DNA from 3 places in the Mesorhizobium sp. W050 genome. Region 1 is predicted to be linked to each of the others. Evidence: predicted binding sites of a transcription regulator. Region 1 holds the regulator's gene; each other region holds the start of a gene.

What was found. The regulator LexA, encoded in region 1, represses DNA repair genes until DNA is damaged. The targets are predictions, from matches to a motif close to TGTTCNNNNTGTGTTCNG.
Region 2: ACYG9Y_RS27760 (helicase-related protein) is a predicted target of LexA. The motif match lies at 1,718-1,735, and genes of this name have one in related genera.
Region 3: ACYG9Y_RS23150 (putative DNA modification/repair radical SAM protein) is a predicted target of LexA. The motif match lies at 4,268-4,285, and genes of this name have one in related genera.

Annotation. Positions count from the first base shown of each region.
Region 1 is NZ_JBTTIH010000001.1:2,422,716-2,433,377, reverse strand. Features, by position in the region: gene lpxB (lipid-A-disaccharide synthase) at 1-709, shown strand, start outside; gene gltA (citrate synthase) at 853-2,184, opposite strand; gene gltX (glutamate--tRNA ligase) at 2,366-3,790, opposite strand; gene arr (NAD(+)--rifampin ADP-ribosyltransferase) at 4,252-4,668, shown strand; gene ACYG9Y_RS11705 (ComEC/Rec2 family competence protein) at 4,780-7,236, shown strand; gene lexA (transcriptional repressor LexA) at 7,230-8,012, opposite strand; gene ACYG9Y_RS11695 (GntR family transcriptional regulator) at 8,218-8,982, opposite strand; gene kynU (kynureninase) at 9,150-10,397, shown strand; gene kynA (tryptophan 2,3-dioxygenase) at 10,405-10,662, opposite strand, start outside.
Region 2 is NZ_JBTTIH010000001.1:5,735,679-5,746,340, reverse strand. Features, by position in the region: gene ACYG9Y_RS27770 (acetyl-CoA C-acetyltransferase) at 1-340, shown strand, start outside; gene phbB (acetoacetyl-CoA reductase) at 470-1,195, shown strand; gene ACYG9Y_RS27760 (helicase-related protein) at 1,891-5,442, shown strand; gene ACYG9Y_RS27755 (RNA-binding S4 domain-containing protein) at 5,460-5,846, shown strand; gene fdxA (ferredoxin FdxA) at 6,099-6,437, shown strand; gene ACYG9Y_RS27745 (CarD family transcriptional regulator) at 6,864-7,445, shown strand; gene ACYG9Y_RS27740 (amino acid ABC transporter ATP-binding protein) at 7,626-8,393, opposite strand; gene ACYG9Y_RS27735 (amino acid ABC transporter permease) at 8,390-9,070, opposite strand; gene ACYG9Y_RS27730 (amino acid ABC transporter substrate-binding protein) at 9,208-9,981, opposite strand; gene ACYG9Y_RS27725 (RNA polymerase factor sigma-32) at 10,379-10,662, shown strand, end outside.
Region 3 is NZ_JBTTIH010000001.1:4,816,098-4,826,759, forward strand. Features, by position in the region: gene ACYG9Y_RS23140 (glycerate kinase type-2 family protein) at 2-1,282, shown strand; gene ACYG9Y_RS23145 (UdgX family uracil-DNA binding protein) at 1,559-3,028, opposite strand; gene ACYG9Y_RS23150 (putative DNA modification/repair radical SAM protein) at 3,031-4,266, opposite strand; gene ACYG9Y_RS23155 (glutamine synthetase family protein) at 4,386-5,771, opposite strand; gene ACYG9Y_RS23160 (aspartate aminotransferase family protein) at 5,807-7,174, opposite strand; gene ACYG9Y_RS23165 (hypothetical protein) at 7,330-7,782, shown strand; gene ACYG9Y_RS23170 (WD40 repeat domain-containing protein) at 7,784-8,758, opposite strand; gene ACYG9Y_RS23175 (CobW family GTP-binding protein) at 8,884-9,939, opposite strand; gene ACYG9Y_RS23180 (MarR family winged helix-turn-helix transcriptional regulator) at 10,361-10,662, shown strand, end outside.

The DNA of each region.
Region 1 (10,662 bases):
CAGCCGTCTCGGCGGCCCGCCCGGCACTTACGTCGGACATCGCCTCACGCATGATCCAGGCGTGCTGGGCGCGGCCAGGGCGCAAGCCCAGCCACGCGATCTCTCGGCCGATCACGTCAAGACGCTGCTCGTCCTGCCAGGGTCGCGGCGTGGCGAGGTGAGCCGGCTTATCGGTCCGTTCGGCGAGACGGTGTCGGCGCTGCGCGCGCGTGGCCACCGGCTGCGGCTGTTGCTGCCGACGGTGCCGCATGTCGCCGAACTGGTCAAAACATCGGTGGCGCGCTGGGATCAGGAGCCGGAAGTCATCCTCGATCCCGAGCGCAAGTGGCAGGCCTTCGGCAAGGCCGATGCGGCGCTGATCGCGTCAGGAACGGTGTCGCTGGAACTGGCGTTGTCGGGTGTACCGATGATCTCTTGCTACAAGTTCGATCCGATCATGCTGATGGCGCAGAGCCTGATCACGGTGTGGAGCGCTGCTTTGCCCAACCTTATTGCCGACCGGCCGGTCGTGCCGGAAAGCTACAACCAGTATGTGCGGCCGCACTATCTGGCGCGGCAGCTCGAGGCACTGTTTTCAGACACCGCCTACCGCGCCTGGCAAAAGGACGGCTTTGGCGAGGTTGCCAGACGCATGGCCACCGACAGGCCCTCCGGCGACATCGCCGCCGATGTCGTTCTTCGCCACATCGGGAGAGCGAATAGGCCGTAGTGAATAGTGAATAGTGAATAGTGAATAGTGAATAGTGAATAGTGAATAGTGAATAGTGAATAGGATTAACGCGCTCTCGCCTATAATCAAGCTGCTACTTACTACCTGCTATTCACTACTTACCATTCACCATTCACTCTCTTTCACCTTTTCGCAATCGGCACGTAGTCGCGTTCCGGCGCGCCGGTGTAGAGCTGGCGCGGACGGCCGATCTTCTGGTGGGGATCCTCGATCATTTCCTTCCACTGCGCGATCCAGCCGACGGTGCGGGCGACCGCGAACAGTACGGTGAACATGGTGGTGGGGAAGCCCAGCGCCTTCAGCGTGATGCCGGAATAGAAATCGACGTTCGGATAGAGCTTCTTCTCGATGAAGTAGGAATCGGTCAGCGCGATCTTTTCCAGCTCCATGGCGATGTCGAGCAGCGGATCGTCCTTGATGCCGAGTTCGCCCAGCACCTCATGCGCCGTCTTCTGCATGATTTTCGCGCGAGGATCGTAGTTCTTATAGACGCGATGGCCGAAGCCCATCAGCCGGAACGGATCGTTCTTGTCCTTGGCGCGGGCGATGAATTCCGGGATGTGGTCGACGTGGCCGATCTCGCCCAGCATGTTGAGCGCCGCTTCGTTGGCGCCGCCATGCGCCGGGCCCCACAGGCAGGCGATGCCGGCGGCGATACAGGCGAACGGATTGGCGCCCGACGAGCCGGCAAGCCGCACCGTCGAGGTCGAGGCGTTCTGTTCGTGGTCGGCATGCAGGATGAAGATGCGCTCCATGGCGCGCGCCAGCACCGGATTGATCTTGTATTCCTCGCACGGCACCGCAAAGCACATGTGCAGGAAGTTGGCGGCGAAGTTCAGCTCGTTCTTCGGGTAAATGAAGGGCTGGCCGATATGGTATTTGTAGGCCATGGCCGCAATCGTCGGCATCTTGGCGATCAGCCGCATCGAGGCGACCATGCGCTGGTATGGGTCCGAAATGTCGGTGGAGTCGTGATAGAAGGCCGACAGCGCGCCGACCACACCGCACATCACAGCCATCGGATGCGCGTCGCGGCGAAAGCCGGTGAAGAAGCGCGACATCTGCTCGTGCACCATGGTGTGGCGCGTTACCCGGTAGTCGAAATCGTCCTTCTGCGCCTTGGTCGGCAGTTCGCCGTAGAGCAGGAGGTAGCAGACTTCGAGGAAGTCGCCATGCTCGGCCAGCTGGTCGATGGGGTAGCCGCGGTGAAGCAGGATGCCGGCATCGCCGTCGATGAAGGTTATCGCCGACTCGCAGCTCGCCGTCGAGGTGAAGCCGGGATCGTAGGTGAAGGCGCCGGTGGTGTTGTAGAGCGCACCGATGTCGATGACGTCGGGCCCGACCGAGCCGCTTCGCACCTTGAATTCATGCGTCTTGCCGGCCAGTTCGAGCGTGGCAGTCGACGGGTGCGTCGTCTTGCTGCCGGTTTCCAGTCTTGTCGCAGCTTCGCTCATTCTCAAACTCCTTCATGTTCCTCATGCCGGCAAGGCAATTCCTGCAAACGACACGTCGAAATCACCGGAATGCGCGAACTCGCCACCGCATTTTGGGAGGTGCGTGCCAGATTGGGCCAAGGCCTAATGTTGCACTGCGAAACCCGCCTTTCAATGCCAATCTTCTTGGGCCAGTTCGCTCCTAATCGATTTGATCCGCAATCCGCGCCAGGCTTTCCTCGCGGCCAAGCACGGCGAGCACGTCGAACACGCCGGGCGAGGTGCTGCGGCCGGTAAGGGCCGCCCGGAGCGGTTGGGCCACGGCGCCGAGCTTGTGGCCGCCTGCCGTCGCGAACTCGCGCACCGCGGCTTCAGCCGCGGCAGCCGACCAATCGCCCGAAACAGTCTGCAAAGCGGCATGTGCGCCGCGCAGGATCGCGCGCGCGTCGGCATTGAGCAGTGCTGCCGCCTTCTCGTCGATCGGCAGCGGCCGCTCGACGAACAGGAAGGCCGCGCCATCGGCCAGTTCCACCAGCGTCTTGGCGCGCTCTTTCAGGCCCGGCAAGGCGGCCAGCAGCTGCGCCTTCCTGGCATCGTCGAGACGGGCGGCGATAGCCGGTCCGCCTTCGAGGTATGGCAGAGTGGCGACGAAAATGTCGAACAGCTCGGCATCGGCCATCTTGCGCATATGCGCGCCGTTGATCGACTCGAGCTTGGCGAAGTCGAAGCGCGCCGCACCCTTGTTGACATCGCCGATGTCGAACCACGAAATCATGTCCTTGATCGACATGATCTCGTCGTCGCCATGGCTCCAGCCGAGCCGTGCCAGATAATTGAGCAGCGCCTCGGGCAGATAGCCCATGGCGCGATAAGCCTCGACGCCGAGTGCGCCGTGCCGCTTCGACAGCTTGGCGCCGTCGGCGCCGTGGATCAGCGGGATATGCGACATCGACGGGACGTCCCAGCCCATCGCGTTGTAGATCACCGTCTGGCGCGCGGCGTTGGTCAGATGGTCGTCGCCACGGATGATGTGGGTGACGCCCATGTCATGGTCGTCGACGACGACGGCATGCATGTAGGTCGGATTGCCGTCCGAGCGCAGTATGATGAAATCGTCGAGGTCCTTGTTGGGGAAGCGCACCTCGCCCTGCACACGGTCGTGCACCACGGTTTCGCCCTCGGTCGGCGCCTTGATGCGGATGGCGCCCTTGACGCCGGGAGGCGCCTCCGAGGGGGCACGATCGCGCCACTGGCCGTTGTAGCGAGGCGGCAGGCCCTTGGCGCGTGCGGCCTCGCGCATCGCCTCGAGCTCGGCAGGCGTCTCGTAGCTGTAATAGGCCTTGCCCAGGCGCACCAGCTCCTCGGCCACCTCACGGTGGCGCGGCGCGCGCTCGAACTGCGATATGGCCTCACCGTCCCAGGAAAGGCCGAGCCAGGTCAGCCCATCCAGAATGGCCTGTGTCGCCGCCTCGTTGAAGCGTTCGCGGTCGGTGTCCTCGATGCGCAGCACCATCGTGCCGCCGGTGTGCTTGGCGTACAGCCAGTTGAACAGCGCCGTGCGCGCGCCGCCGATATGCAGATAGCCGGTGGGCGAGGGGGCAAAACGGGTGACGACCGTGTCGGACATGGAACTCTCGGGAAGCTTGGAAAGCGGGGCGTGATCGCGCGGACTTTCGCGCTTGCGCGTTCATGTAGCATAGGAGGTCTGGGGCGCAAGGGGCAGACCCGATGGCTGGACGAGGCCGGGGCACGTCGGCAATTATCGGTTGCGTCAACAGGCGCCGGAGCCTTGTAGCACAAAATCTGTTCGCACCTCCGCGCAACCTCATTTGGCAGCAGCGTCAATGTCTGGGTTTCATTCGGCTGCAGCGTCCGTCACAGTGCCTGGAACATCGCTGCGACGGTGGTAGCCCCCTCTGACGAGCGGACATTTCTTCACGGATGCGGCACTGCCCGACTACAACGCCGCCGTGACAGCGTTGGCTTGGTCACGCATATTGACCTTTCTGCAATCATTATCGTGAACACCGCAACTGTGTGCAGGCCGGTCTCGCCACGAAGGAGGCATGATTGAAAGAAGGACTACCGATGACCGAAAACGCCGACCATACGGAGGGTGATCCGTTCTACCATGGTACCCGGGCGGATTTGAAACCCGGGGATCTGCTGAGCGTCGGCCACCCTTCCAATTTCAGAGGTAAACCACTGTCATGGATCTATTTCACCCAGACACTGGAAGCCGCCATCTGGGGAGCAGAGCTTGCAACGGGTGACGGTCGTCAAAGGATTTACATCGTAAAGCCGACGGAGTTTTTTATGGATGACCCTAACCTGACCGACAAAAAATTTCCCGGTAATCCGACGAAATCCTACCGCTCCCGTGATCCGTTGCTCATCCTGGGTGAACTCGGTGAATGGCAGGGTCATACACCGGAACAATTGAAGGCAATGCACGATGGGCTTGCTCGCCTGAGAGCGGAGGGCCAGGATATGATTGAGGATTGAGCGTCCTTGCCAGGTGATGGTCGATTCCGGCGCGGTGGACGTGATCACGCGGACTTTCGCGCTTTGCGCGTTCATGTAGCATAGGGGTCTGGGGCGCAAGGGGCAGACCCGATGGCTGGACGTGGCCGGGGCACGAAGGAAGGCGAAGGCGCCGAGGCAAGCGTCAGCGAACGCTCGCTGTTTGCCGATAGTCCCTATGCCGAGCCGCTGCCCCTCGCGCTGCCTGAGCCGCATCCCGGCGTCGCGCCTGCGCTGCCCGGTCACGCGTTGCCGGCGCAAGTCACAGCGCCCGGATCTATCGCCCGTCTGCGCAGACGGCTTCGCCGTCCGTCATGGCCCGCGCTCCGCCGCAGCCTTGCCGTGGCCGCCAACACGGAGCTCGACCGGGGCGTCGCCTTCCTGCTGGTGCCGGTTTTCCTGGCGGCCGGCGTCATCATTTATTTCTCGCTGGCCGGCGAGTCGGGCTTTGCGCAGCCAATCGCCATTGTGGTGCTGGCGACATGTTGCGCTGTCGCCACGCGATCGCGGCCGAGGACGCATCTGTTCTGCATGGCCGCGATGCTGTGCGCGCTCGGCGTCGTCGCCGCCAAGGTCGAGACCTGGCGCGCCGGAACGCAGATGCTCGGCTCCGAGATCCAGACACGGCTGACCGGCCGCGTCGTCAGTCTCGAACAGATGGAAAGCGGCCGCATCAGGCTGACGCTCGATGTGGTTTCGACCGCTTACCCCGAGCTGCGCTACGCCCCGGAGCGGGTCAGGCTCTCGGCGCGGACCGTTCCCGCCGATATGACCGCCGGCTCCCTGATCACCGGCTATGCCAGGCTGTTGCCGCCGACCGGTCCGGTGCGGCCGGAGAGCTACGATTTCTCCTTCGACAGCTATTTCACCGGTATCGGCGGCAGCGGCTTCTTTCTCGGCAATCCGAAAACCATTGCTACGCAGGGACCGCCGCCGCTGACCGCGCGGCTCTCCTCGGCAATCGAGAACGCGCGCGAAAACATTGCCGACCATATCAGGGGCAAAATCGGCGGCGCCGAAGGCGAGATTGCCGCGGCGTTGATTGTCGGGGTGCGCGCCGGCATCCCGGACGAGGTCAACGAAGCGATGCGGCGCACCGGCATCTACCACATCATCTCCATCTCCGGCCTGCACATGGCGCTGGTTGCCGGCACCATCATGGCGTTGCTGCGTGGCGCCTTTGCGCTGTTTCCCGATTTCTCTTCGCGCCGCCCAGTCAAGAAATATGCAGCAGTGGCAGCACTCGTCTCCATCGCCGCCTATCTCGTCATTTCAGGCGTCGTGGTTGCCGCCGAGCGCAGCTTCATCATGCTGGCGGTCATGCTTGTCGCCGTGCTGTTTGATCGCGCCGCACTCACCATGCGCAATCTGGCGATCTCCGCCATCGCCGTCATCCTGGTGTCGCCGCACGAGGTGGTCGGTCCCAGCTTCCAGATGTCGTTTGCCGCCACCGCCGCCCTTGTCGGCGCCTATGCCGGCTGGGCCGATTACCGCGCCGACAAGGTGAGAACGCCGCCGGCAAAGCGCTCCTTCGTCGGCTTCCTGTCGCGAAAATTCGCGCTGGCCATGGGCGGCCTCGCCATGACCTCGATCATCGCCGGCAGTGCAACCTTGCTGTTCGCCATCTGGCATTTTCAGCGTGTGTCGCCGCTCAGCCTGATCGCCAATCTGGCCGTGATGCCGATTGTTTCGTTGATCGTCATGCCTTTTGCCGTGCTCAGCGCACTGGCGATGCCGTTCGGCGCCGACGGGCCGTTCCTCTATGTGATGGGCAAGGGTCTGATGGCGATGATCGCTATATCGGCCTGGATTTCCGAGCGCTCGCCGGTCGACGCCGTCGGGCTGATCTCCATCCGCTCGGTGCTGTTGGTGGCGGTCGCCCTCGTCATCGCCACCATGGCCACCACCTGGCTCAGGCTGGCGGCCGTGCCTTTCGCGCTGGCCGGCCTGTTGACGGTGCCGCAGGTGCTTACGCCCGACGTGCTCATATCCGAGGATGCGCATCTGGTGGCCATGCCGATCGGTGGCGGCGAACTCGCCCTCAACCGCGAACGCTCCAACGAATTCACCACGGACAATTGGAAACGGGCGCTGCGGGCCGAAACCATTATCCCACCTGAGATTTTCGAGTCAACAGATACGCGGTTCGATCTCGATCCGCTCGATCTGCCGCCCGGCTCGCCCTTCTATTGCACCGGCGATCTCTGTATCGCCCGGCACCCTTCCGGAGCCATTGTAGCGCTTGCGAAAGACCGCAAGACGGCGCGGCCGGCCTGTGCCTTCGCGAGCCTGATCGTCATCGATGACGCCACCGCCTACAATCCGTGCCGCGACCCGCTGGTGCTGGTCGTGACGAAGAAACAGCTGGCCCGCGACGGCAGCGCCGCCGTCTTCTTCGATCCGCAATCGGCAGCTGCAGCGCCAACCATCCGCTTCGCCGTCGACAAGCCGTATCGCCCCTGGCACGAGCAGCGCCGCTTCTCACGCGAAGCCCGAGGCCTGCCGCCCTACAAGCAGCGTGAAAAGTACAAACCTAAGCCGGCTCAGTAACGCCTGATCAGCCCGACCAGCTTGCCCTGCACCTTGACCCTGTCGGGGCCGAAGATGCGGGTTTCGTAGGCCGGGTTTGCGGCTTCCAGCGCGATCGAGGCGCCCTTGCGGCGGAAGCGTTTCAGGGTCGCTTCCTCGTCGTCGACCAACGCCACCACGATCTCGCCGGGGCTGGCAGTGTCGGCATTGCGGATGATGACCGTATCGCCGTCGAAAATGCCGGCTTCGATCATCGAATCGCCCTTGACCTCGAGCGCGTAGTGTTCGCCGCCCATGATCATGTCGGGCGGCACCGAGATCGAATGGGTCTGATGCTGGATGGCGTCGATCGGCACGCCGGCGGCGATGCGTCCCATCACCGGGATTGAAATCGAGGAAACGGCATCGTCATTGCCGGCAGACATCGAACGCGACGGCGAGACCGGCTTGATCTGGCGGCCGAGACCGCCTTGGCCCATCCCGCCTTGTCCCTGGCCGCCTTGCCCTTGCCCGGCTTGACCAAGACTGCCCTGAATGACGCTCGGCGAAAACTTCCTCGCCGCGTTGAGGCCTGGTGCGATCGAGTCGGGTAGCCGCAGCACTTCCAGCGCGCGCGCCCGGTTCGGCAGCCGGCGAATGAAACCGCGCTCCTCAAGCGCCGTGATCAGTCGGTGGATGCCGGACTTGGAGGCGAGGTCGAGCGCTTCCTTCATCTCGTCGAAGGACGGCGGGATTCCGCTCTCCTTCAGGCGTTCATGGATGAACATCAGAAGCTCATGTTGTTTGCGCGTCAGCATCGCGGCCCCCAAGGGTTCTGAAACCAGAATCAGAAAAAACAAACCCAGAACAAACACTATCTGTTCCAGTTGTGTTCCGCAACCTTTTAAAGTTTAATGAATGTGTTGACGTTTTGTTCAGCGTAACGTTCGGCACCGCGAGCGGCGCTCGTAGTCGTTGGCCGGCAACGGGGTGAAACGAAGACAAAGTGCCCTGCGTCGTCGGCTATGATCGCCGCTTCCTTTTCGGACGGGGCTGCGCAGCATCCGCGCCGGGTTCGCTCTGGGCATAGACCTGCAGCGTGTAGCCGATGTGAGCGGTCATCAGAGTTTTCGCACGTTCGACGTCGCGATCGAGGGCCGCTTCCATCAGGGCGGTATGGTGTTCGATCGCCACGGCGTCGCGCAGGGCCGCCACGGCCTTCCGGTGTCCATCCGTGCGGCCGGCGGCGGCGCGCAGCGTCGGGGCCAGACCCAGAAAGCGGTGATGGCGATGCAATTGGTCGGAAATCGTTGCATTGAAGCGCAGCAGCCAGCTGGATGTCGCGGCACTGAGCAGCGCCGCATGGAAGGCATCGTGTTTTTCGTACCACGCGTCGACCGCATCATCCGATGGATCGTCGAGAACAGACCCGCACCGTGAGAGACGATAGTGGGCGGCAACGACCGCGTCTTCCCACTCACGGTCGCCCTTCTCGATCGATTCCACCAGCAGGGGCAGTTCGACCACCAGCCGCGCACGCGCCAAATCCTCGAGCTCCGCCCGAGAGACGGGAGCGACCGCAAACCCGCGGTTGCTGATGGCGGTCACAAGCCGTTCCGCCTCCAGCCGCGACAGCGCCTCGCGCAACGGCGTCCAGCCGATGCCGTAGGTGTTGCGCAGCGTGCTCAGCTTCAACGGCGCGGCAGGCGCCAGCCGGGTCGCAAGAATATCGCGCCTGAGCAGGCGATAGGCTGCTTCCGTCTTCGAGGTCTGCTCGTCATCCAGCATCGTGATCCATCAGACATAAACGCTCGGCGGATCATTATATATCAAAGCCTTTCAACGGGTGAATTATATATAATATTTGACAGTTCAAGGGCGACCACTCAAGATCGCCGGCATGTTTGGGCGGCAGGCTCCGCCGCGCGCGTTTGTCCATGGAAGGGCGCCGGATCATGAGCACGACACCCGATCTCGCTACAATCGAAGCAATGGATGCCGCCGATCCGCTGCGCTCCATGCGTGAACGCTTTGTCTTGCCGCAAGGCGTGATTTATCTCGACGGCAATTCGCTGGGTGCCGCGTCAGCGGTCGTCTTCAGCGAACTGCAGCAGGCCGCCACGCAGGAATGGGCGCAGGACCTCATTCGCGCCTGGAACACGGCTGGCTGGTTCAACATGCCGGTGGAACTGGGAGATCAGCTCGGACGACTGATCGGCGCGGCTGACGGGCAGACGGTGGTCTGCGACACAACCTCGATCAACATCTACAAGCTGCTGCACGCCGCGCTCGGCATGCGGCCGGCTCGGTCGGCCATCGTTGCCGAGGGCGACAGTTTCCCGACCGACCTCTACATGGCCGAAGGCGTCGCCTCGACCCGGCCGGGAACGCGGCTGCGGCTGGAGGGCGTCGACGCGGCCGCAATCGAGGAGCTGATCGACGACAGCGTTGCCGTCATCCTGGTCAACCACGTAAACTACAAATCCGGCCAGTTGCGCGACATGGCGGCGCTGACGCGCAAGGCACATGACGCTGGCGCGCTGATCATCTGGGACCTCTGCCACACCGCCGGCGCCTTGCCGGTCGAACTCGACCGTGCCAATGCCGATTTCGCTGTCGGCTGCACCTACAAATACCTCAATGGCGGCCCGGGCTCGCCGGCCTTCATCTACGCGGCCGAGCGCCACCATGGTGATATCAGGCAGCCGCTCAGCGGCTGGTGGGGCCATGCGCGGCCCTTTGCCTTCGAGCAGGGCTTTGCCGTCGGCAGCGGGATCCGCCGCTTCCTGTGCGGAACGCAGCCGGTGCTGTCGATGCGGGCGCTCAAGGGCGCGCTCGATATCTGGAACGACGTCGACATGGCGGCGGTGCGCAGAAAAAGCATCGCACTGACCGACCTGTTTATCCAGCTCGTCGAAGCCAGATGCGGCGCCTACGGCCTTGAACTCGAAAGCCCGCGCGACGGCAGCCAGCGCGGCAGCCAGGTGTCGTTCCTCCATCCGCATGGCTATCAGGTGATGCGGGCGCTGATCGAGCGCGGCGTGATCGGCGATTTCCGGGCGCCGTCGACCATCCGTTTCGGCTTCACGCCGCTCTATGTCGGTTATGGCGATGTCTGGCAGGCGGTCGAAGCGCTGGAGGATATTCTGCGCACCGGCGCCTGGCAGGACGCCCGCTTCGCGGTGAAGACCGCGGTCACCTGAGGAACTACTAGAGCCGGGTGCGGACCGTCCAGAGCTCCGGAAACAGCACGACCTCCAGCATCTTCTTCAGATAGGAGGCGCCTGAGGTGCCGCCCGTGCCGCGCTTCAAGCCGATGATGCGCTCGACCGTGGTGACGTGGTTGAAGCGCCAGCGGCGGAAATAATCCTCGAAGTCGACCAGCTTCTCGGCCAGTTCGTAGAGCATCCAGTAGCGCTGCGGGTCGCGGTAGACGGTTTGCCAGGCAGCCAGCACTTCTTCGTTCTC
Region 2 (10,662 bases), 3.3 Mb from region 1:
GGCCGGCGTCGATCCGGCGATCATGGGAACCGGACCTATTCCCGCCTCGAAGCGGGCGCTCGAGAAGGCCGGCTGGTCGGTCAAGGACCTCGACCTTGTCGAGGCCAATGAAGCCTTCGCCGCGCAGGCCTGCGCCGTCAACAAGGGCATGGGCTGGGATACGTCGATCGTCAACGTCAATGGCGGCGCCATCGCCATCGGCCATCCGATCGGCGCGTCGGGCGCCCGCGTCTTCAACACGCTGGTTTTCGAGATGCGCCGCCGCGGCGCCAAGAAGGGCCTTGCCACGCTGTGCATCGGCGGCGGCATGGGCGTCGCTCTGTGCGTGGAAGCGCTGTGAACAAGAAGTGAGTAGTGAATAGGGAGTAGTGAATAGGGAAGAAGGAGCAGCGCGGCGGGATATCGATCCCTACTCGCTATTCCCTACTCCCTATTCCCTTCTTCCGACCAAAGGGAGGAAGAACTTTCAATGACCAAAGTAGCGCTCGTCACCGGTGGATCGCGCGGCATCGGCGCCGCCATATCGATCGGCCTGAAGAATGCCGGTTACACCGTTGCCGCCAACTATGCCGGCAATGACGAGGCAGCGGGGAAGTTCAGCGCACAAACCGGCATCAAGGCCTACAAATGGTCGGTCGCCGACTACGACGCCTGTGCCGCCGGAATCAAACAGGTCGAGGCCGATCTCGGCCCGGTCTCGGTGCTGGTCAACAATGCCGGCATTACCCGCGACGCCATGTTCCACAAGCTGACGCGCGAGCAGTGGAAGGAAGTCATCGACACCAATCTGTCTGGCGTCTTCAACATGACGCATCCGCTGTGGGGCGGCATGCGCGACCGCAAATTCGGCCGCGTCATCACCATCTCCTCCATCAACGGCCAGAAAGGCCAGGCCGGCCAGGTCAACTATTCCGCCGCAAAGGCCGGCGACATCGGCTTCTCGAAGGCGCTGGCGCAGGAGGGCGCGCGCGCGGGCATCACAGTCAATGTCATCTGCCCCGGCTACATAGCCACCGAGATGGTCAAGGCGATCGACGAGAAGGTGCTGAATGAACGCATCATCCCGCAGATCCCGGTCGGCCGCCTCGGCGAACCGGAAGAGATCGCGCGTTGCGTCGTCTTCCTCGCGTCCGAAGACGCCGGCTTCATCACCGGTTCGACCATCACAGCCAATGGCGGCCAGTACTTCGCCTGAACGACAGCAATTTCGCCCGGTAGGACGGGCCGCCTTATGGCCCGTTTTTCATCGCCGGGCGGCGATGTTCCCTGGGCCGCGCGCGAGACATTGACCCGTTCCGGCACGCAAAGATTAACGATTTTTAGGCGCCCTGTGCAAAACCCGGTTCGCAAGCTGTGAATTCTCGGTGGACAAGCTGTGGATAACACAAGATGTTGGGGTGAACAAACCAGGAAAATCCCGCGATCGCTGATTCGTCACCGATTCGTTCCGGCTTTGAGCGGAACGTTAACGACCAAGGCCGGGAACCACCGGAAACTGGTTAAGGCCGATTAAGAAAATTCAACAATTTCACAATGTTAGCCGAGGCGTATCGGATCACGACGATGCCCCGCCGGCAAAGGTTAACGCCAATGGTCGCCTTGCAGGAATCGGGCCAGTTTCCGCGATTCAGCATATGGTGAGACTCAGGCTCGCAAAATCCACATGTAGCCGTGAACAAAAGCTGAATCTGCCGGAGTCACTGATTCGTCGCCGATTCGTTCCAGACTCGTTCCAACTGTTAATTGAGACCTCAACGACGAACCGTGGGACTGCCGGCCGGAACATTCCGCTTTCGCTTCGCGCCTGAAATCCCTATGTGTCGCCTGTCATACGCGCCATGCGAGGCGCGCTCCCGACAACACGATGCAGAAAGCCTCATCTCCAGGCCGATGAACATCCAGCCGAAACACACCGAGCCGCTGATCCTGTCGGGCCGCGACGTGACTGCCGTGCTGGGTCCGACCAACACCGGCAAGACCCATCTCGCCATCGAGCGCATGGTGGCGCATGAGAGCGGCATTATCGGCCTGCCGCTCCGCCTTCTGGCGCGCGAGGTCTATGCCCGCGTCTGCGAAAAGGTCGGCGCCCACAAGGTGGCGCTCATCACCGGCGAGGAAAAAATCCAGCCGCCCGGCGCGAAATATTCGGTCTGCACCGTCGAAGCCATGCCGCGCGAGACCGACGTTGCCTTCGTCGCCATCGACGAGGTGCAACTCGCCGGCGACCTCGAGCGCGGCCACATCTTCACCGACCGTATCCTGCACCTGCGCGGCCGCCAGGAAACGCTGCTGCTCGGCGCGGCCACCATGCATGGCATCCTGCAAAAGCTGCTGAGAGGCGTCTCGGTGGTGACGCGCCCTCGCCTGTCGCACCTGGCCTATGCCGGCTCGAAGAAATTGACCCGCCTGCCGCGGCGTACGGCGATCGTCGCTTTCTCCGCCGACGAGGTCTATGCCATCGCTGAGCTGATCCGCCGCCAGCAAGGAGGAGCGGCGGTCGTGCTCGGCGCGCTGTCGCCCCGCACCCGCAACGCCCAGGTGGCAATGTTCCAGGCAGGCGACGTCGACTATCTCGTCGCCACCGACGCCATCGGCATGGGGCTCAACCTTGATCTCGATCATGTCGCCTTCGCCCAGAACCGCAAATTCGACGGCTACCAGTACCGCAACCTGACGGCGGCCGAGCTCGGCCAGATCGCCGGCCGCGCCGGCCGGCATCTGCGCGACGGCACCTTCGGCGTCACCGGCCAGGTCGATCCGCTGGACGAGGAACTGGTCAAGCGCATCGAGGGGCACGAGTTCGATCCGGTGAAGGTGCTGCAATGGCGCACCGCGCATTTCGACTTCGCCAGCCTCGACGCGCTGAAGCGCTCGATCGAGGCCAACGCGCCGGTCGAAGGCCTGACGCGCGCGCTGCCGGCGGTCGATGCGCAGGCGCTCGAACATCTCTCCCGCGACGAGGACATCCGCGCGCTGGCTACCAATGCCAAGCGCGTCGCGCTGCTGTGGGAAGCCTGCGCGTTGCCGGACTACCGCAAGATCGCGCCGGCCCAGCACTCCGACCTGATCGCTTCTATCTACACCGACCTCGCCAAACACGGCCATGTCGACGAGAACTACATGGCCGAGCAGGTGCGCCGCGCCGATACGACCGAGGGGGACATCGACACGCTGTCGCACCGCATTGCGCAGATCCGCACCTGGACATTCGTGTCCAACCGGCCGGGCTGGCTGGCCGATCAGGCACACTGGCGGGAAAAGACGCGCGAAATCGAAGACAGATTGTCGGATGCGCTGCATGAGCGGTTGACGAAACGGTTTGTAGACCGCAGGACTTCCGTCCTCATGCGGCGCCTTAGAGAAAATACAATGCCTGAAGCCGAAATCAGTCCTACCGGAACCGTCCTTGTCGAAGGCCATCATGTCGGCGAGTTGCAAGGGTTCCGCTTCACCGCCGACCAGAGCGCCGGCGGCGAAGACGCCAAGGCCGTGCGCACGGCAGCGCAAAAAGCGCTGGCCGCCGAGTTCGAGGCACGTGCCGAACGCTTCGGCGCCTGCGCCAATGGCGACCTTGCGCTCGGCTCCGACGGCACGCTGCGCTGGATCGGCGCGCCGATCGGCACGCTGGTTGCCGGCGAGGACGCGCTGAAGCCGCGCCTGGTGCTTTTGGCCGACGAGCAGTTGACTGGTCCCGCCCGCGACAAGGTCGCCGCGCGCGCCGAGCGCTTCGTCAATTTCCAGATCGAATCCTTGCTGAAGCCGCTGGTCGACTTGAAGAATGCCGAGCAGATCGCCGGCATCGGCCGTGGCATCGCCTTCCAGCTCGTCGAGCATTTCGGCCTCATCAACCGCCGCGACATCGCCGAGGAAATGAAGTCGCTCGACCAGGAGGGTCGCGCCGCCTTGCGCCGGCTCGGTGTGCGCTTCGGCGCCTACCATGTCTTCGTGCCGGCGCTGATCAAGCCGGCGCCCGCCGGACTGATCACGCTGTTGTGGGCGCTGAAGAACGACGGCAAGGACAAGCCCGGCTTTGGCGACGTGGTGCACGCCCTGGCTTCCGGCCGCACATCGGTGGTCATCGACCCGGCCTTCGACAAGAGCTTCTACAGGCTCGCCGGCTACCGCAATCTCGGGCGCCGCGCCGTGCGCATCGACATTCTGGAACGGCTGGCCGACCTGATCCGGCCTGCGACCAACTGGAAGCCCGGTCTGGGACAGCGCCCCGACGGCGCTTATGACGGCCAGTCCTTCATGGTGACGCCGCCGATGATGTCCATCCTCGGCGCCACCGCCGACGACATGGAAGAGATCCTGAAAGGTCTCGGCTATCGCGCCGAGCCGAAGCCGCCGGCAGAGGTGAAGGCGCGGCTCGAAGCGCAGGACAATGCCGCGCGGCAAGCGGCTGCGGCCAAGCTGGCGGAAGCCGCAGCAAAGGCCGAGCAGGCTCAGGCGGCGGAAGCCGTGGCAAGTGAAGCCGTCGCTGAGGCGCCGGCCGTTGGGTCGGAGCCGGATGCAGCCACCGAGATTACGGCTGAGGAGCCCGTCGCCGAAGTCGCAGCGGCCGTTGCTGCGGACGCTCAGCCGGGCGCGCCTCCCGAGGGTTCGGAGCCAACTGCGGCCGTTGAAGCCACCGCCGAAGCTCCAGCCATCGAGGAAGCAACGGCGGAGCCCGTCGCGGAAGAACAGGTCGAAGCTCCCATAGAAATCGCGGAAGAAGCTCCGGCTGTTGCAGAAGCTGACGACACCGTCCCCGAAAGCGCCGACGCCACCGTCGCCGAAAACGCCGACGCCCTTACCTCCCCCTCGATGGGGGAGGTCGCGGCGCGAAGCGACGCGGGTGGGGGTGACAGCGTTAACGAAGCAGGTGCAGACACAGCAGACACTTCAGGCGCAACCGCCGACGCCGGCGCTGCCCCCACCCCGGCGCTGCGCGCCGACCCTCCCCACGAGTGGGAGGGTGGAAGCGCTGAGCCTGTCCCCGAGGCCGAAGCGCCAAAGCCCATCTTGCTGTGGCGGCAGGGTCGTTTCGAGCAGCGCCCGCGCCATCGTCAAGGCCGGGACAATCGCCCGCGTAACGGCCAGGCTGGCCGCGCCGATGCGCCGGCCGACGCTGCCGGCGGACAGCCGGCACCGGGCGAACGGCCGGCCTATCAGGGCCGGCGCGACCAGCGCGACGGTGCCGCCAAGCCACGCTTCGACCGTTCGAAGTTCAAGCCCAAGCCGCAGGCCGAGGGCGAACAGCGCCGCGACGGCAAGCCGCAAGGCGAGCGTCCGCGCGAGGGCCGGCCTGACTGGAAAGGCGGCAGGCCGGAAGGCAAAGGCGGACCGCAAGGCGCCAAGCCGGCTTTCCAAGCCAAGCCACGCGAGGAACGCCCTGCGCGCTTCGATCCGGACTCGCCCTTCGCCAAGCTCGCCGCCTTGCGCGACCAGCTGAAGAAATAAGCCCCAGGTTCGCTGCGATGGTTGCTGAAGGTCGTCAGCGCATCGACAAGTGGCTGTTCTTTTCGCGCGCGATAAAATCGCGCTCGCTGGCGGCCAAGCTGGTTGTCGCCGGACGCGTCCGCATCAACAGCGACAAAGCAGCGCAGGCCTCCGATCTGGTCCAGCCTGGCGACGTTTTGACCATTACGCACGAGCGCCGTATTTTCATTTGGAAGGTGCTTGGCACCGGCGTGCGGCGCGGTCCGGCCGAGGAAGCGCGCACGCTCTACGAGGACATGTCCCCGCCGCCGGCGCCGAAAGGCGAGGCTGTTGCCGATGCCATTCCGGCGCTGCGCGACGCCGGCAGCGGCCGGCCGACCAAGAAAGAGCGCAGGCAAACCGACCGGCTGTTCGGCGAAGACTGAAGCCTTGGCCGTCTGCGCCATGGCGACGATCTGGAATTTCATTCCGGACACGCCGGCCCCGCCGGCAATGGCTGCCCTTGCAAGCGGCAGGCAAAGGCGTTACCTCACCAAAAAAGCCGCCGCATCGGCCCGAAAATCGGAGATCGATTTTCGGAAAGCACGATGCGCAGATTCAAAGTGTCAGAGCGTACTTTATGCGTCCAATTGGACGCACATCGCCCTAGCAAGAACGGGACGTCCCGGAGCCGACCAATGACCTATGTCGTGACCGACAACTGCATCAAATGCAAATACATGGACTGCATCGAGGTCTGTCCGGTCGACTGCTTTTACGAGGGCGAGAACATGCTTGTCATACATCCCGACGAGTGCATCGACTGCGGCGTCTGCGAACCGGAATGCCCGGCCGATGCAATCAAGCCCGACACCGAGCCGGGCCTCGACAAATGGCTGCAGGTCAACACCGAATACGCCGAGAAATGGCCCAACATCACCGCCAAGAAGGAGCCTCCGGCAGATGCCAAGAGCTTCGACGGCGAGGCCGGCAAGTTCGAGAAATATTTCTCCGCTGAGCCCGGCGAAGGTGACTGAGCGCATGACCCTGGAATCGGAATCGATTTCGGAAAGGGTGATGCGCAAAGCAAAAAAGTGCGGCCTATTGGATCGTCATAACGCTGCGTAACGCGCCTCATACATTAACTGCCTTGACGGGCGGCGATGTCGCTCGACCTTCGCGTTTGCAGCAAAACCTTGATTCTTCCGACTTTTTGTGCTACACCAGTTGAAACATGCCGGTGACACAACGTCGATTTATGGCGCAAGCGCCCCAAATCACTGAAAGGTGAAATCCCCAATCGGACCAGAGCGATCTGGGCCAGGCAGTCGCTATGTATGCGGTTTGCCGGTCCCGGCTTTTTCCGATGGGTTCATCTGTTGTGCGGCTAACGATCGGTGTCCCCGGTCGCATGCGTTCGGACCGGCAGGCCGCCGGTGCCACAACAAGGAGTTCAGGGCGTAATGGCAACGATCACCCCGCAGAAGAAGTCCACCTCGGCACGCCACGGTTTCAAGACCGGCGAGTACATCGTCTATCCGGCACACGGCGTCGGCCAGATCGTCTCGATCGACGAGCAGGAAGTTGCGGGCCACAAGCTGGAACTGTTCGTCATCGACTTCCAGAAGGACAAGATGCGCCTGAAGGTTCCGGTCGCCAAGGCGACCTCCATCGGCATGCGCAAGCTGTCGGAAGAGGATTATGTCGAGCGCGCGCTGAAGGTCGTGCAGGGCCGCGCCCGCGTCAAGCGCACCATGTGGTCGCGCCGTGCGCAGGAGTATGATGCCAAGATCAATTCGGGCGACCTGATCTCGATCTCGGAAGTCGTGCGCGACCTCTACCGTGCCGACAACCAGCCGGAACAGTCCTATTCCGAGCGTCAGCTCTATGAGGCGGCACTCGACCGCATGGCGCGCGAGATCGCGGCAGTCAACCGCATGTCGGAAACCGAAGCCGTGCGCCTGATCGAGGTCAACCTCAACAAGGGCCCGAAGCGCGGCGCCAAGGCCGACAATGAGGAAGCCGAGCAGGAAGAAGCTGCCTGATCGCTTTCACCGTCGAAATCATGAAAAACCCGGCCTTGTGCCGGGTTTTTGTTTTCCAAGGACGGGCGAGACCCGTGGCTCGCCCAGGCAGGGTCGCTGCGAAGCAGCGAGGATGGGGACGACACCAGACCGCACCCGGACCTTCCGTCCGACACTCCCCACAAGGGGAACGTAGAAGGCTCAGCCGCCGGCTTCCTTCTCCGCCTCCTGCTTCAGCGTCGCAATAAAACGCTTGGTCCGTTCCCGCTCCGGATTGCTGAACACCACGGTGGACGGCCCCTTCTCGACGACGACACCAGCATCGAGGAACACCACCTCCTGCGCGATCTTGGAGGCAAGGCGAAGGTCGTGCGTGGCCATCACCATGGTGGTGCCTTCGCTGGCGAGCTTTCCGAGCACGTCGACCACTTCCTGCGCCAGTTCCGGATCGAGCGCCGAGGTCGGCTCGTCGCAGAGCAGCACTTTCGGCGACGGCGCCAGGGCGCGGGCAATGGCCACACGCTGCTGCTGGCCGCCCGACAGCGTTGCCGGCCAATCGTCCGCCTTGTGCGCCATGCCGACCTTCTCGAGCAGCGCCAGTGCCCGCTCGCGCGCCTTTGCCGTCGGCCATTTCAGCACCGTCACCAGGCCTTCCATGACGTTCTCGATCGCGGTGCGATGCGGGAACAGCTGGAAGTTCTGGAACACCATGCCGGTCTGCAGCCGCAGGCGCTGGATGTCGCGGCTGGGGATCTTGATGCCGGGACGGAATTCCAGCGTCTCGTCGCCGATGCGCACCATGCCCGAGGTCGGGATCTCCAACAGGTTGATGCAGCGCAGCAGTGTGCTCTTGCCGCCGCCGGAGGGGCCGACGAGCGCGGTGACGCTGCCTTCGGCAATGCTGACCGTCACGCCCTTCAGCACCAGATTGTCGCCGAAGCGCTTTTCGATGTCGGTGAGGCCGATCATGAGCGCGCCTCCAGGAAGCCGCCATAGCGGTTGAGCCGCTCCTCCAGCCGCGTCTGCAAGGCCGAAAGCACCGAGCTCATCGCCAGATAAAGGATCGCCGCCTCGACATAGAGGATCAGCGGTTCATAGGTGGTGGCGACGATGCGCTGCGCCGCCTGGAACATCTCCGGCACGGTGATGGCGGCGGCCAGCGACGTATCCTTGACCAGCGAGATGAAGGTGTTGGACAGCGGCGGCACGGCGACGCGGCCGGCTTGCGGCAGGATGGTGCGCCGCATCGCCTGGCTCCAGGTCATGCCGATCGAATAGGCCGCCTCCCACTGGCCCTTCGGCACCGAGCCGATCACGGCGCGGATAATTTCCGAACTGTAGGCGCCTATGTTGAGGGTGAAGCCAATCAGCGCCGCCGGAAAAGCATCCAGCAATATGCCGACCGAAGGCAGGCCGTAAAAGATCAGGAACAGCTGCACCAGAAGCGGCGTGCCGCGAAAGATCCAGACATAGAAGCGGACCACGGCAACCAGAGGCTTGGGACCGAACAGCCGCACCAGGGCGACAACCAGGCCGACGAACAGGCCGAGTGCGAACGATAGCAATGTCAGCGGTACGGTGAAGATCAACGCCGCCCACAGCAGTGTCGGCAACGAGTCCAGCATCAGGTGTAGCCAGTGCGGCACGAACGGCTCCTCCTTCACAGACCGCCGCGGTGACGGCAGTGCGATTGTGTGCTTCTCATATCATGCGAAAAACGGCGAGCCGTCAAAGACGGCCCGCCGCTATTGGTCATTGCCGGCAAACCGCCGGGAGATGGTCTTTACTGCGAGACATCCTGGCCGAAATAAGTATCGGCGATCCTCTTGTAGGTGCCGTCGGCCTTGATGTCGGCCAGCGCCTTGTTGATCGCCGCGACCAGCTCCGGATCACCCTTGCGCACGATGACGCCGGAATAGTCGGCGTTCTCTTCCTGCGCGGCGATCTTCACATTGGCGTCCGGCTTGTGCTTCTTGAAGTCGAGGAAAGACAGGCTGTCATTGATGGTGGCGTCGGCGCGGCCGGTGAGCAGCAGCTGGATCGACTGGTCGAAGCCGTCGGTGCCGACGAGTTCGGCGCCGTTGGTCTCGGCGAGCTTGCCGAAATTCGATGTCAACGACTGTGCCGACTTCTTGCCCTTGAGGTCGGCGAAGGTCTTGATGTCGGTGTTGTCGCCGCGCACGATCAGCACGGCCTTGGAGGCGATGTAAGGATCGGAGAAATCGTACTTGGCCTTGCGCGCGTCGGTGATGCCGACCTCGTTGATCACGGCGTCGTAGCGGTTGGCGTCGAGGCCGGCGATCAGCCCGTCCCATTTGCCTTCGAGGAACTCGACCTTGACGCCGAGCTTGTCGCCGATCGCCTTGGCGATCTCGACGTCGAAGCCGACCAGCGCGCCGGAAGCATCATGATAGGTGAAGGGCGCATAGGTGCCTTCGGTGCCGACTTTGAGGGTGCCGGCCTGCTTGATCTGGTCAAGATTGGCGCCGGCATGGCCTGATGTAACAGCCAGAACCTGAAGCGTTCCGGCGACGATGAGCGACTTGAGCCATTTCATTTCTGTGTGATCCCGTCCTTGGCCGGTGTCCGGCGCTTGTGAGAGCCGGAAACTGACAGATACAGCGCAGCAAAATAAGGAACCAGATTTCAAAAAAACGACGATCCAGAAATCAGATTCTCAAAGCAGCTCGGATCGGTGCCAATAGTCCCGATCTGCGGTGTCGATGCGCCCTGTCGGACCGCACAAAACAACCGCCATCGGCGGCGGAACCAATCCCCGGTGTGGCACGTTCATGGCTTGTTGTAGGGCGCCGCGTTTCCATTTCAAGAACCCTTGGCTGCGCTAGGCCCGAAGCAATTCCAGGAAAGTGGGAAAGCGGTTTCCCTCGGAATTGCGTCAAACAGAGATAACGGCCGCCAGGCCGTCCGAAAATGTCCGGGAGCAGGAGCGCGGCATGATCGAAGACACGGCAGGACGGACCATGGTCCGCACGGCAATGAAAGCCCCTTACCTCGAGCGCGATGAGGAACATGTTCTCGCCTTGCGCTGGAAGGAAGACCAGGATCAGCAGGCGCTGCATCAGATTACCGTCGCCCATATGCGGCTGGTCATCTCCATGGCTTCGAAATTCCGACATTACGGCCTGCCGCTCGGCGATCTGGTCCAGGAGGGCCATGTCGGGCTGCTGGAAGCAGCCGCGCGTTTCGAGCCGGAGCGCGAGGTGCGCTTCTCGACCTA
Region 3 (10,662 bases), 2.4 Mb from region 1:
TATGACCGTGCTCGACCCAAAATCCTTTCTCATCTCGATCTTCAATGCCGCTGTTGCCGCTGCCGATCCGGAACGAACGATCAGGGATCACCTTCCGGCCAAGCCGAAGGGCCGCACCATCGTCATCGGCGCCGGCAAGGGCTCGGCGCAGATGGCGGCCGCGTTCGAGAAGGTGTGGGATGGCCCAATCGAAGGGCTGGTCGTCACCCGCTACGGCTATGGCGCCAGATGCGAGCGCATCGAAATCATCGAGGCGGCACATCCGGTACCGGACGCTGCCGGTCTTGAGGCGTCGCGGCGCCTGCTCGAAAAGGTGCAAGGGCTGACTGCGGACGACCTGGTAGTAGCGCTGATATCGGGCGGAGGATCGGCGCTGCTGCCGTCGCCTGCCGCCGGCCTGACGCTCGCCGACGAAATCGCCGTCAACGAGGCGCTGCTCGCCTCCGGCGCGCCGATCGCGGCCATGAACACCATCCGCAAGCATGTCTCAACCATCAAGGGCGGCCGGCTGGCAGCTGCCGCCTGGCCGGCCAAACTGGTATCACTGGTTGTCTCTGACATTCCCGGCGACAACCCGGCCCTGGTGGCCTCCGGCCCGACCGTGCCCGACTCCGGCAACCGCGCCGATGCGCTGGCCTCGATAGCGGCCTATGGCATGAAGCTGCCCGACGCCGTCATGGCGCACATCAACTCGCCAGAGGCCGATGCGTCAGATCCGGATGACCAGCGCTTTTCACGCAATGAAGTGCACCTGATCGCCTCGGCTGGCGTATCGCTGGAAGCGGCAGCCGCTGAGGCAAAACGGCAAAGCATCGAAGCCGTCATCCTCTCCGATTCCATCGAGGGCGAGGCGCGCGAGGTCGGTGGCGTGCATGCAGCCATTGCGCGCGAAGTGGCGAGGCGCAACCGGCCGTTCCAAAAGCCGGTGCTGATCCTGTCCGGCGGCGAGACGACCGTGACTTTGCGGGCCCCTGTTGACGGAAAAAGGGGCAAGGGCGGCCGCAACTCCGAATTCCTGCTCGCCTTTGCCATCGGCATCAGCGGCGCGGAAGGTATTCATGCACTGGCCGCCGATACCGACGGCATCGATGGCTCGGAAGACAATGCCGGCGCCTTTGCCGATGGCTCAACTGTCTCGCGCATGCGTGCCGCCGGCATCGACACCAAGGCGATGCTGGCCGGCAACAATGCCTGGACGGCGTTCAACGCGATCGGCGATCTGTTCGTGCCGGGGCCGACGGGTACGAATGTGAATGATCTGAGGGCAATCCTAATCAGTTAATTCGGCCGTGGCGGCCGAAGTTTCCAACGTTGGATTCACGACCGTAGGTGATTGGCTGAAGCCACTCAGCTTCGTCATCCGTGGGCGAAGCAGGAGCGAAGCTCCGTCGCGAAGCCCCGGGTCCATTCCGTGATGTTAGCCGTCGAGCGCAGCGGAGCAGAATTCTGCACCGTAGCAGCGTCCAAACGTCGCGGCATGAATCCTCGGGTCTGCGCTGCGTCGCTTCCCTCCTTGCTCCGCCCGTGGATGACGATGTCGCTGAGGCTTTCGCTCATCTCACGACCCCATAAGCCGCTTCACCTCTCTCATATCGCTGAGAAACCGCTCGCGCTCTGCCTCCTTGTCCGCCGGCTCATGAATACGCAGGATGAAGGAAGGATGGATGGTGATGAACACGCGCAAACCGTCCTCGCGCTCGATCACCTGGCCGCGCATTTTCGTCACAGCAATGGCCTTGCCCAGCAGCGACAACGCCGCCGTTGCCCCAAGCGCCACGGCGAGGTCCGGCTTGATCAGCTCAAGCTCCCGGCCGATCCACCAGCGGCAGGCCTGGACTTCGCCGGTATTTGGCTTCGAGTGGATGCGGCGCTTGCCGCGCGGCTCGAACTTGAAGTGCTTGACGGCGTTGGTGACGTAGACTTTTTGCCGGTCGACGCCTGCGTCATCGAGAATTGCATCGAACACTTTGCCCGCTGGCCCGATAAAAGGTTTGCCGGCGAGATCTTCCTGATCGCCAGGTTGTTCGCCGACGAAGACCACTTTGGCGTCATCCGGCCCCTCGCCGAACACGGTCTGTGTCGCGTCGCGCCAGAGCGGGCAGCGACGACAACCCTTTGCAGCCTCGCGCAAATCGGAAATCGTCTTGGCATCGTCTTCATCCGGCGCCTCGGCCGGCTCGGGCTTCGGCCAATGTCTTGCCTGCAGCTTGGCGTGGTGCGGCGCCGGCGTTGTCGGCAGTCTGGCAATCATATCCCTGGCGGCCTCGTCCGCTCCTGCGATCAGATCTGGAATGAGCGAGGCCTCGGGAAGGTTCCGCCAATATTTCTTCGGCATCTCCTTCTGCATCGCCTTCACCTTGAGCCGCGCCGGGTTGAAGATGTTTTCGAAATAGGTCAGCCACAACGCCTCGGTGTCGTCCTGATCGGGTGCATCGCCCTTGGCCGCACCCGGCCCGATCGCCAGCCTTTCGCCGTTCCAGTCGGCGGAGGCATAGGGCGTCAGGATGGTCCAGCGCATGCCGGTGAACCGCCGGACGAAGAAATCCGCGTTGCGCTCGACAATGAAATGCTCCGGCTCGAACCAGGCGACGTAGCGCTCGTTCTCGCCGTCGCCGATCTTCCGGAAGCGTACGAAGGCATGCATCTTATGGCTGTCGCGCCGCACCGCCTTTTCCATGGCTTCGAGCCGCCTGGTGTCGGGATCGGATACGATCGCCAGCAGTTTCGGCTCGGTGCGCAGGCGCCAAAGCATCCAGTAGAGAAAGGCAAACCGGCCGGGGTCGGAGTGGCAGAAGGCGGTTTCGGCATGGGCGATGAACTCGCGCGGGACGGTAAGCTGCGCGCCCTCTGGCACCGCCGGCAAGGCATCTTGAGGATCATTGGCGTCGGACCCGACACCCCAACTAATATCCTCAGGCCGGACCTCACTCAGCGCCAGACGCCGTGCCGCATCGCGCCAACCGGCGAAATCGGTCTGGCTCGCTAGCCGGACAGTGTATCGGGCAAGGTCGAGCTGAGCCGGCTGCATGGTCAAAACAGCGACAGTTGTTCGCAGGACTTTACGATCGTGTCGCGCAGGCCTGTCTTGTCGGTGAGTCCGCCCGGCGACCAGCCTTCGGCGATGATGAAGGGCCTCAGCTTGGCGATCGAATGGCAGATCCGTCCGACATCTTCCAGCCGCATGCGTCGGTGGCGGCGGGTTTCAAGGATCTTCGCCACCACCTTGGTGCCCAGACCCGGAACCCGCAGCAGCGCTTCCCGATCGGCGCGGTTGATGTCGACGGGAAACCTCGCCCGATTGCGCAAAGCCCAGGCGAGCTTGGGGTCAATGGCGAGATCGAGCATGCCGTCGCTGCTGCCGGCGAGGATTTCCGGCTGCGAAAAGCCGTAGAAGCGCATCAGCCAGTCGGCCTGATAGAGCCGGTGCTCGCGCATCAGCGGCGGTTTCTGCAGCGGCAGCGACGATGACGAATCCGGGATCGGGCTGAAGGCGGAGTAATAGACGCGCCGCAGATGGTAGCTGCCATAGAGCCGCGCACTGGTGTGCAAGATGCCGTCGTCGGATGTCTTGTCGGCGCCGACGATCATCTGCGTCGACTGACCTCCGGGCGCAAAGCGTTCGCGCTTCTTGGTCCTCAGCGTCGGCTCGGCTTTTTCCTCCATCTTCCGGCGCAGGTTCGCCATGGAAAGGCGGATCGTTTCCGGCTTCTTCTCCGGCGCCAGTTTCTTGACGCCCTCATCGGTCGGCAGTTCGACGTTGATAGACAGCCGGTCGGCGTAGAGCCCGGCCTGCTCGACCAGTTCGGCCGAGCTTTCCGGAATGGTCTTCAGATGAATATAGCCGGAGAATTTTTCGTCCAGCCGCAGCCGCCGCGCCACCTCCACCATCTCGGCCATGGTCTCGTCCGGGGAGCGGATGACTCCTGAGGACAGGAAGAGGCCCTCGATGTAGTTGCGCCGGTAGAAATCCATGGTCAGCTTCACCACCTCCTCGATGCTGAAGCGGGCGCGGCGCACATTCGATGACGAGCGGTTGATGCAGTAGCTGCAATCGTAAATGCAGAAATTGGTCAGCAGGATTTTCAGGAGCGAAATGCAGCGGCCATCCGGCGCGTAGGAATGGCAGATGCCCATGCCTTCTGTGGAGCCGATACCGCCGGATTGGAGCGAATCCTTCTTCGCCGACCCAGACGAGGCGCAAGAAGCATCGTATTTGGCGGCGTCTGACAGGATCGCCAGCTTTTCACGGACGGTGCGTGCGCTCATCCGTTCATGTTATGTTCTAGACGGCTGCAGCGCCACCTCATTTGATGCAGGCGGCGAAAAAGTGATCGCCGCCTGATCGTCGGGCTAGCAGGACGACTGCCCGTGTTCCAGGCGGTCTCTCAGACCTCATGGAGGTAGAGGTGGTAATCCAGCTCGCTGACGGTGCGGGCGACGCGCAGATACTCCGACTGCTTGATCGCCACGAAGGTGCGATGCAGATCCTCGCCAAGCGCCTCTTTCAGGAAGCTCGAGGCCCGCGCCGCCTCGATCGCGGCGCGCCAGTCGACCGGCATGGTCGTGCGCGTGACGGCGGCTTCATAGCCATTCCCAGTGGTTTCGGGGCCGGGGTCGAGGCCTTCGTCCAGACCCTTGATGATGCCGGCCAGCACCGTTGCCGCGATCAGGTAGGGATTGGCGTCGACGCCCGACGGCCGGTGCTCGATGCGCCGATTCTTAGCGTCGCCGGCCGGCACGCGCAGCGCCACCGAACGGTTGTTGACGCCCCAGGTCGGCGCCACCGGCGCATAGGACTGCGAGACGAAGCGCCGCCAGGAATTGGCGTGCGGCGCAAACACCAGCATCGATTCGGCCATGGTCTGGATCAGCCCGCCGAGCCCCTGAAGCAGCGGCAGCGACCAGCTTTCGCCGCCGGCTTCGGCAAAAATGTTGCGGCCGTTCTTGTCCTGCAGCGAAACATGGAAATGCATGCCGGAGCCGGCATATTTTTCGATCGGCTTGGCCATGAAGCAGGCGGTAACACCATGGCGGCGCGCCTGCGCCCGCACCAGCCGCTTCAACATGACGAGGTCGTCGGCCGCCCGCATGACATCCTTGCGATAGTTCAGCGTCAGCTCGTACTGGCCGGGCGCGTATTCGGAAATCACCGTTTCGGCCGGAATGCCTTGCGCCTTGGCCGCGGCATAGATGTCGGAAAACAGCGGCTCCATGCCGTGCAGATGGTCGACGGAATAGACTTCCGTCTTGGCCGAGCGGCGGCCGTCGAGCACGGCGTCCGCCGGCTTTACCTTGCCGTCGGCGTCACGCTCATTGGCAAGCAGGAAAAATTCGAGTTCGAAGGCGCCGGCGGGATAGAGGCCCTTGGCCGCCAAGATGCCGACCTGCCTGGCCAGCGCCAGCCGTGGGTCCGACGACATAGGCTGTCCCTCGAGATGGTACATCGCCATCAGCAACTGGCCGCGCGGCGGGTTCGTGCCGTAAAGCGACACCAGCGTGCCGGGGATCGGCCATGCCCTGAGATCGCCGTCTCCAGTCGTCCAGATCAGCCCGGTTTCGTGCACATCCTCGCCGGTGATGTCGAGGCCGAGGATCGAGATCGGCATGTGGCGGCCGCCCTCGAAGATGCTTTTCAGCTCATGCCGGCGCACGATCTTGCCGCGGCCGACCCCGTTGGCGTCGGTCAAGACGATATCAAAGGCTTCGATTTCGGGATGGGCGTCGAGAAAGGCTTGCGCCTCGGCGGGCGTCGAGCCCGAAGGTGAAGTCATGATTAGTGTACTCGAGTTTGGCTTGGCAGCTTGTCTCATGCCGTCAGCCTTGCCGCAACCGTGGCGAAGGCGGTGATCAGCCGGTTGACCTGGGCGCCGGTGGTGGCCGGTGAGATCAGCATCATGTTGTGAAAGGGAGCGATCAGCACGCCCTGGTTGACCAGCGCGACATGGATAGCCGCCTCAAGCTCCGGCGCATGGGCAGTCTCGGCTTCGGCGCCGTTCCTGAGCGGGCCAGGGGCGCAGATGAACTCGACGCGGGCGCCGACGCGGGCGACATGCCAGGGCAGATTGTAGCGATCGATGACGCCGGTCAGCCCGGCATCGAGCCGCAGGGCGAGGCGATCCATCCGGGCATAATTCTCCTGCGTCATCACCTCTTCGAGCGTTGCGCGCATGGCTGCGAACTGCAGCGGGTTCGCCGACAGCGTCGTGCCCATGCCGGAATAGCCCGGCTCCTTGGTTCGATTGTAGTCGGCATAGCGCGAGGCGACCTCGTCGCTCATGCCCCACACGCTTGCCGGCACGCCGCCGGCGATCGGCTTGCCCAGCACGAACAGGTCGGGCTGTAGTCCGAATTTCCTGGTGTAGCCGCCGGGTCCAGTCGAAATCGTGTGCGTCTCGTCTATCAGAAGCAGCGTTCCGGCCGCGCGCGTCAGTTTGCGCAAGGCGTCGTGAAAACCCGGATCGGGCAGCACCATGCAGGAATTGGTCAGCACCGGCTCAGCAATGACGCAGGCGACATCCTTGTCCTTGAGCGCTGCTTGCAGCGCGGCGACATCGTTGAATTCAATGACCTTCGCCGTCTTGGTCAGGTCGCGAAACTCACCCGCCAGCCCCGGCCGATTCACGGGCTTGCCGTCGACCATCCGGACCATCGTCTCGTCGACCGAGCCGTGATAGCAGCCGTTGAAGACCAGTATCTTTTCGCGGCCGGTGACGGCGCGGGCGACGCGCAGCGCGAAGCGGTTGGCGTCGGTGGCGGTGGTGGCGATCTGCCAGAACGGCAGACCGAAACGCTGTGGGAGCAGCGGCCCGATGGCCAGCGCATCTTCCGAAGGCAGCATATAGGTCAGGCCGCGCCCGGCCTGGCGGCGGATGGCGCGCGCCACCGGCGGCGGCGAATGGCCGAACATCGAGCCGGTGTCACCGAGGCAGAAATCGTCCAGCCTGTTGCCGTCGATATCCGTGATGGCGGCGCCCTTGGCGCTTTCGACCAGGATCGGGAATGGCGTCGGCCAGTCGTTCATCCAGTGCATCGGCACACCGCCGAAGAAGCCTGGCAGGCCGTTACCGACCTTGGCCTGCGATTTCGGCCGCGCCTCGCTTGTCCGCAATGCAGCGATGCGGTCACGGCTGATACCGCCGATGGACGCCTTTGAATAACTGTTCGTGCTGTGCATGAAATCCCTCTCGGCCGGCACACTACCCAATTGGCGACGGCAACCGCAATTGGCCGTGTTGGTGCGCTGCATTGGGTCAGCAGCAAGTTCGGCAGACTTGACCTTCCGGCGCAGTCGGGCGCCAATGCGATCGGGTCTGTGGTTTGGGGAGAAAAATGCGGACGATCATCTGCGCTATTGCGCTACTCTTGTCGGCCGCTGCGGCTTCCGCATCGGGCGGCGTCTGGTGTTCCGTCGATGACAAAGCGGTGCAATTCGAGGTCGGCGCCGGGGTCACCAGAGGTATGGGCGGCCCGACCTTCAATTTTCGCGGCGATCTCGAGATACTTGGCCGGCCGGAAGGCGACAGTCTACGCAAGACCGTCTTCGAGGATTCCGACCTCACCCAGTACTGGCTGGACGACAAGGAGTTGCGGCTGAACATCTACCACGAGCATCAGCTCGGCGATAAATTCAACTCTGTCGAACTGACGATCCTGACCAAGACCAGTGACGAGGGCGTCTATGGCGGCCGGTACACGCTTGCCGTCTACGACAACGCCGCCGACACGGAACAGGACGGCAAGCCGAAAGAATTGACCGGCAAGGTGTCGTGCGGAGCCGAATAGGTCACGCCGAGATATCGATGACGCCGCAGTCGCCGGCGGCACTGCCGAAGGCGACCCGGCGCTCTTCCTTGTCCCACATCATCGCGGTGATGGCGCCCATGCCCGGGCGGCGCAACAGCACCTCTTTGGCATCGGCAAAGCGCACCGCCATGACCATGCCGTCATCATAGCCGACGGCGACGACATCCTGGCTCGGATGGCAGGCAACCGATGTCACCATGGCGTTGCCGCGCGTGCCGAGCTCCAGCGGCGCCTTGCCCATCGGGCCGTCCTTGCCCGAAAACGGCCAGACGATCGCCGCCGGCGCGCCGGAACTCGCCAGCCACTTGCCCTTCACGCTCCACGACAGGCTTTTGACCTTGCCGGGATAGCCGGTCATGCGCATGTGCTTGCCGTCGGCGAGCTTCCAGCCATGCAGCGCGTTTTCCTGCATGGTGGTGACGAGGAAGGCGCCATCCGGCGAGAAGGTCACGCCGGTATGGGCGCCGGCCCATTCCAGCTCCACCGGTCTGCCCTCGGCGGCCGGGAAATGCAGCGTCGCGCCATTGTAGCGGGCGACGCCGAAGCGCATGCCCTTGGGGGAGAAGGCCAGCGCCTCGACCGAACGTGGATGGGCAAACTCTTTGGTCTTGCCGTCGGCAAAGCGCACGAAGGCAGTCTTGCCTGTGGCATAGGCGATAGCGCCTTGCGGCCCGGCGGCAACGCTGGTGATCCACTTCTTGCCGGCGCTGGCGAGTTCGCTGACATTGCCGCCGGCGGCAACGGCAAAAATCTTGCCGTCCTCGCCGCCGGTGATCAGGCGGTCGTTGGCGGCGTCATGGAACGTGGAGAGCAGGCCGTCATTGGCCTGAATTGTCTTGTGGCCGTTGTCGAGCCTATGAACTGTCCCATCGGCCAGCGCAAAATGCGGCACGTTGTCGAGGAAGACGGCGGCAAGGCAGTGACCTTCCAGGTCGAGGGGAGCAACTGTGGGCATCAGGACCATTCCAATGAAGCTGTCACCACTCCCGGGAAGCCATTGAGGCGGCCAGGCCTGGCGTCAACCTTCCCCTTTGTGGGAGAAGGAAGAGCAGGCAGCGCTAGCGCCATAGAGTCCGGAAATCAAGCCGCCTGGCAGGCGTCAAAGCTCTTCTTCAGCCGCTCGGCGTCAAGCTCGCGGCCGATGAACACCAGCCGGCTCTCATGCTTTTCGCCGTCTTTCCAGGCGCGCTGGTGGTCGCCTTCGATGATCATGTGCACGCCTTGGATGACATAGCGCTCGTCGTCGCCCTTGAGCGCGATGATGCCTTTCAGCCGCAGGATGTTGGGACCTTCCATCTGGGTGATCTTCTCGATCCACGGGAAGAATTTCTTCGGGTCCATCTCGCCGCCGCGCAGCGACACCGACTGCACGGTCACGTCATGGATGTCGGAGGGATGCGCGTGATCGTGATGATGATGGTCGTGATCATGGTCGTGGTGATCGTGCCCGTCATGGTCATGATGGTCGTGATCATGATCGTGCGCCTCGAGGAAATGCGGGTCGTTTTCCAATGCGCGCGACAGGTCGAAGGCGCCGCGGTCGAGCACTTCGGACAGCGCCACGCCGGCGCGCGTGGTGCGGTGGATCCTGGCCGCCGGGTTGATGGCGCGGATGGTCGCTTCGACCTTGGCCAGCTCTTCGGGCGTCACCAGGTCGGTCTTGTTGAGCACGACGACATCGGCGAAGGCGATCTGGTCCTCGGCTTCCTTGGAATCCTTCAACCTGAGCGGCAGGTGCTTGGCGTCGACCAGGGCCACGACAGCGTCGAGCTTGGTCTTGGAGCGCACGTCGTCATCCATGAAGAAGGTCTGCGCCACCGGCACCGGATCGGCGAGGCCGGTGGTCTCGACGACGATGGCGTCGAAGCGGCCGGGACGGCGCATCAGGCCTTCGACGACGCGGATCAGGTCGCCGCGCACCGTGCAGCAGACGCAGCCATTGTTCATTTCGTAGATTTCCTCGTCGGATTCCACGATCAAATCATTGTCGATGCCGATCTCGCCGAATTCATTGACGATGACGGCATAACGCTTGCCATGGTTTTCCGACAGGATGCGGTTGAGCAGCGTCGTCTTGCCGGCGCCGAGATAGCCGGTGAGAACGGTCACGGGGATTTGCGTCTGTGCTTCGCTCATATCTTGCCTCGAAATGGCTGGGCCACGGAATTGCGGGCCGCAAGAAGGGATTGTTGGCCTGATATAGGATGTGTGCCGGCCTTTTGCACGAGGCAAACCGCCTGGGTGTTTGACCCAGGATTGACGAAGCGGATGGGTAGACCCGAGAGGCCGAGTGCGAGGGATGCCGACCATCAACGTGTCGCTGGAAACGCCTCTTCGTTGATCTGTGCTAAGCCGCGCCGCGTCAAACCGTTGCAATCGCCTTGGCGGAAACTCGTTTGTCATCTAACTGAAATAAACATCTGGCATCACCATTTCGAGCACCACAAATGCTTGCCGGCAAAGCTGTTTCGAAAGCCGGAATCTTTTTGATCGTCGATTGCCAACCGGCCGGCTGCGTCTATGCTGCACGCACCGGTACGGCCGAAGAGGGATCACCATGGCCAAGGCGGACAAGACTGCAACGATGAGCCGGCTGCATTCGGCGGCAAGGCTGGCAAGGACCGCGCTGGCGGCGCGGCTTCTGGCGCACGGCTTCTATGCCGGCCAGGACCAGATCATGCTGACGCTCGACCGCGAGGACGGCCAGACGCCCGGCAATCTCGCCGGCCGCCTCGGCGTTCGCCCGCCGACCATCACCAAGACCATCAACCGGCTGCAGGCCCAGGGCTTTTTGGAAAAGCGCGCCTCTTCCGCGGATGCACGCCAGGCGCATATCTTTCTCACCGACACCGGCCGCGA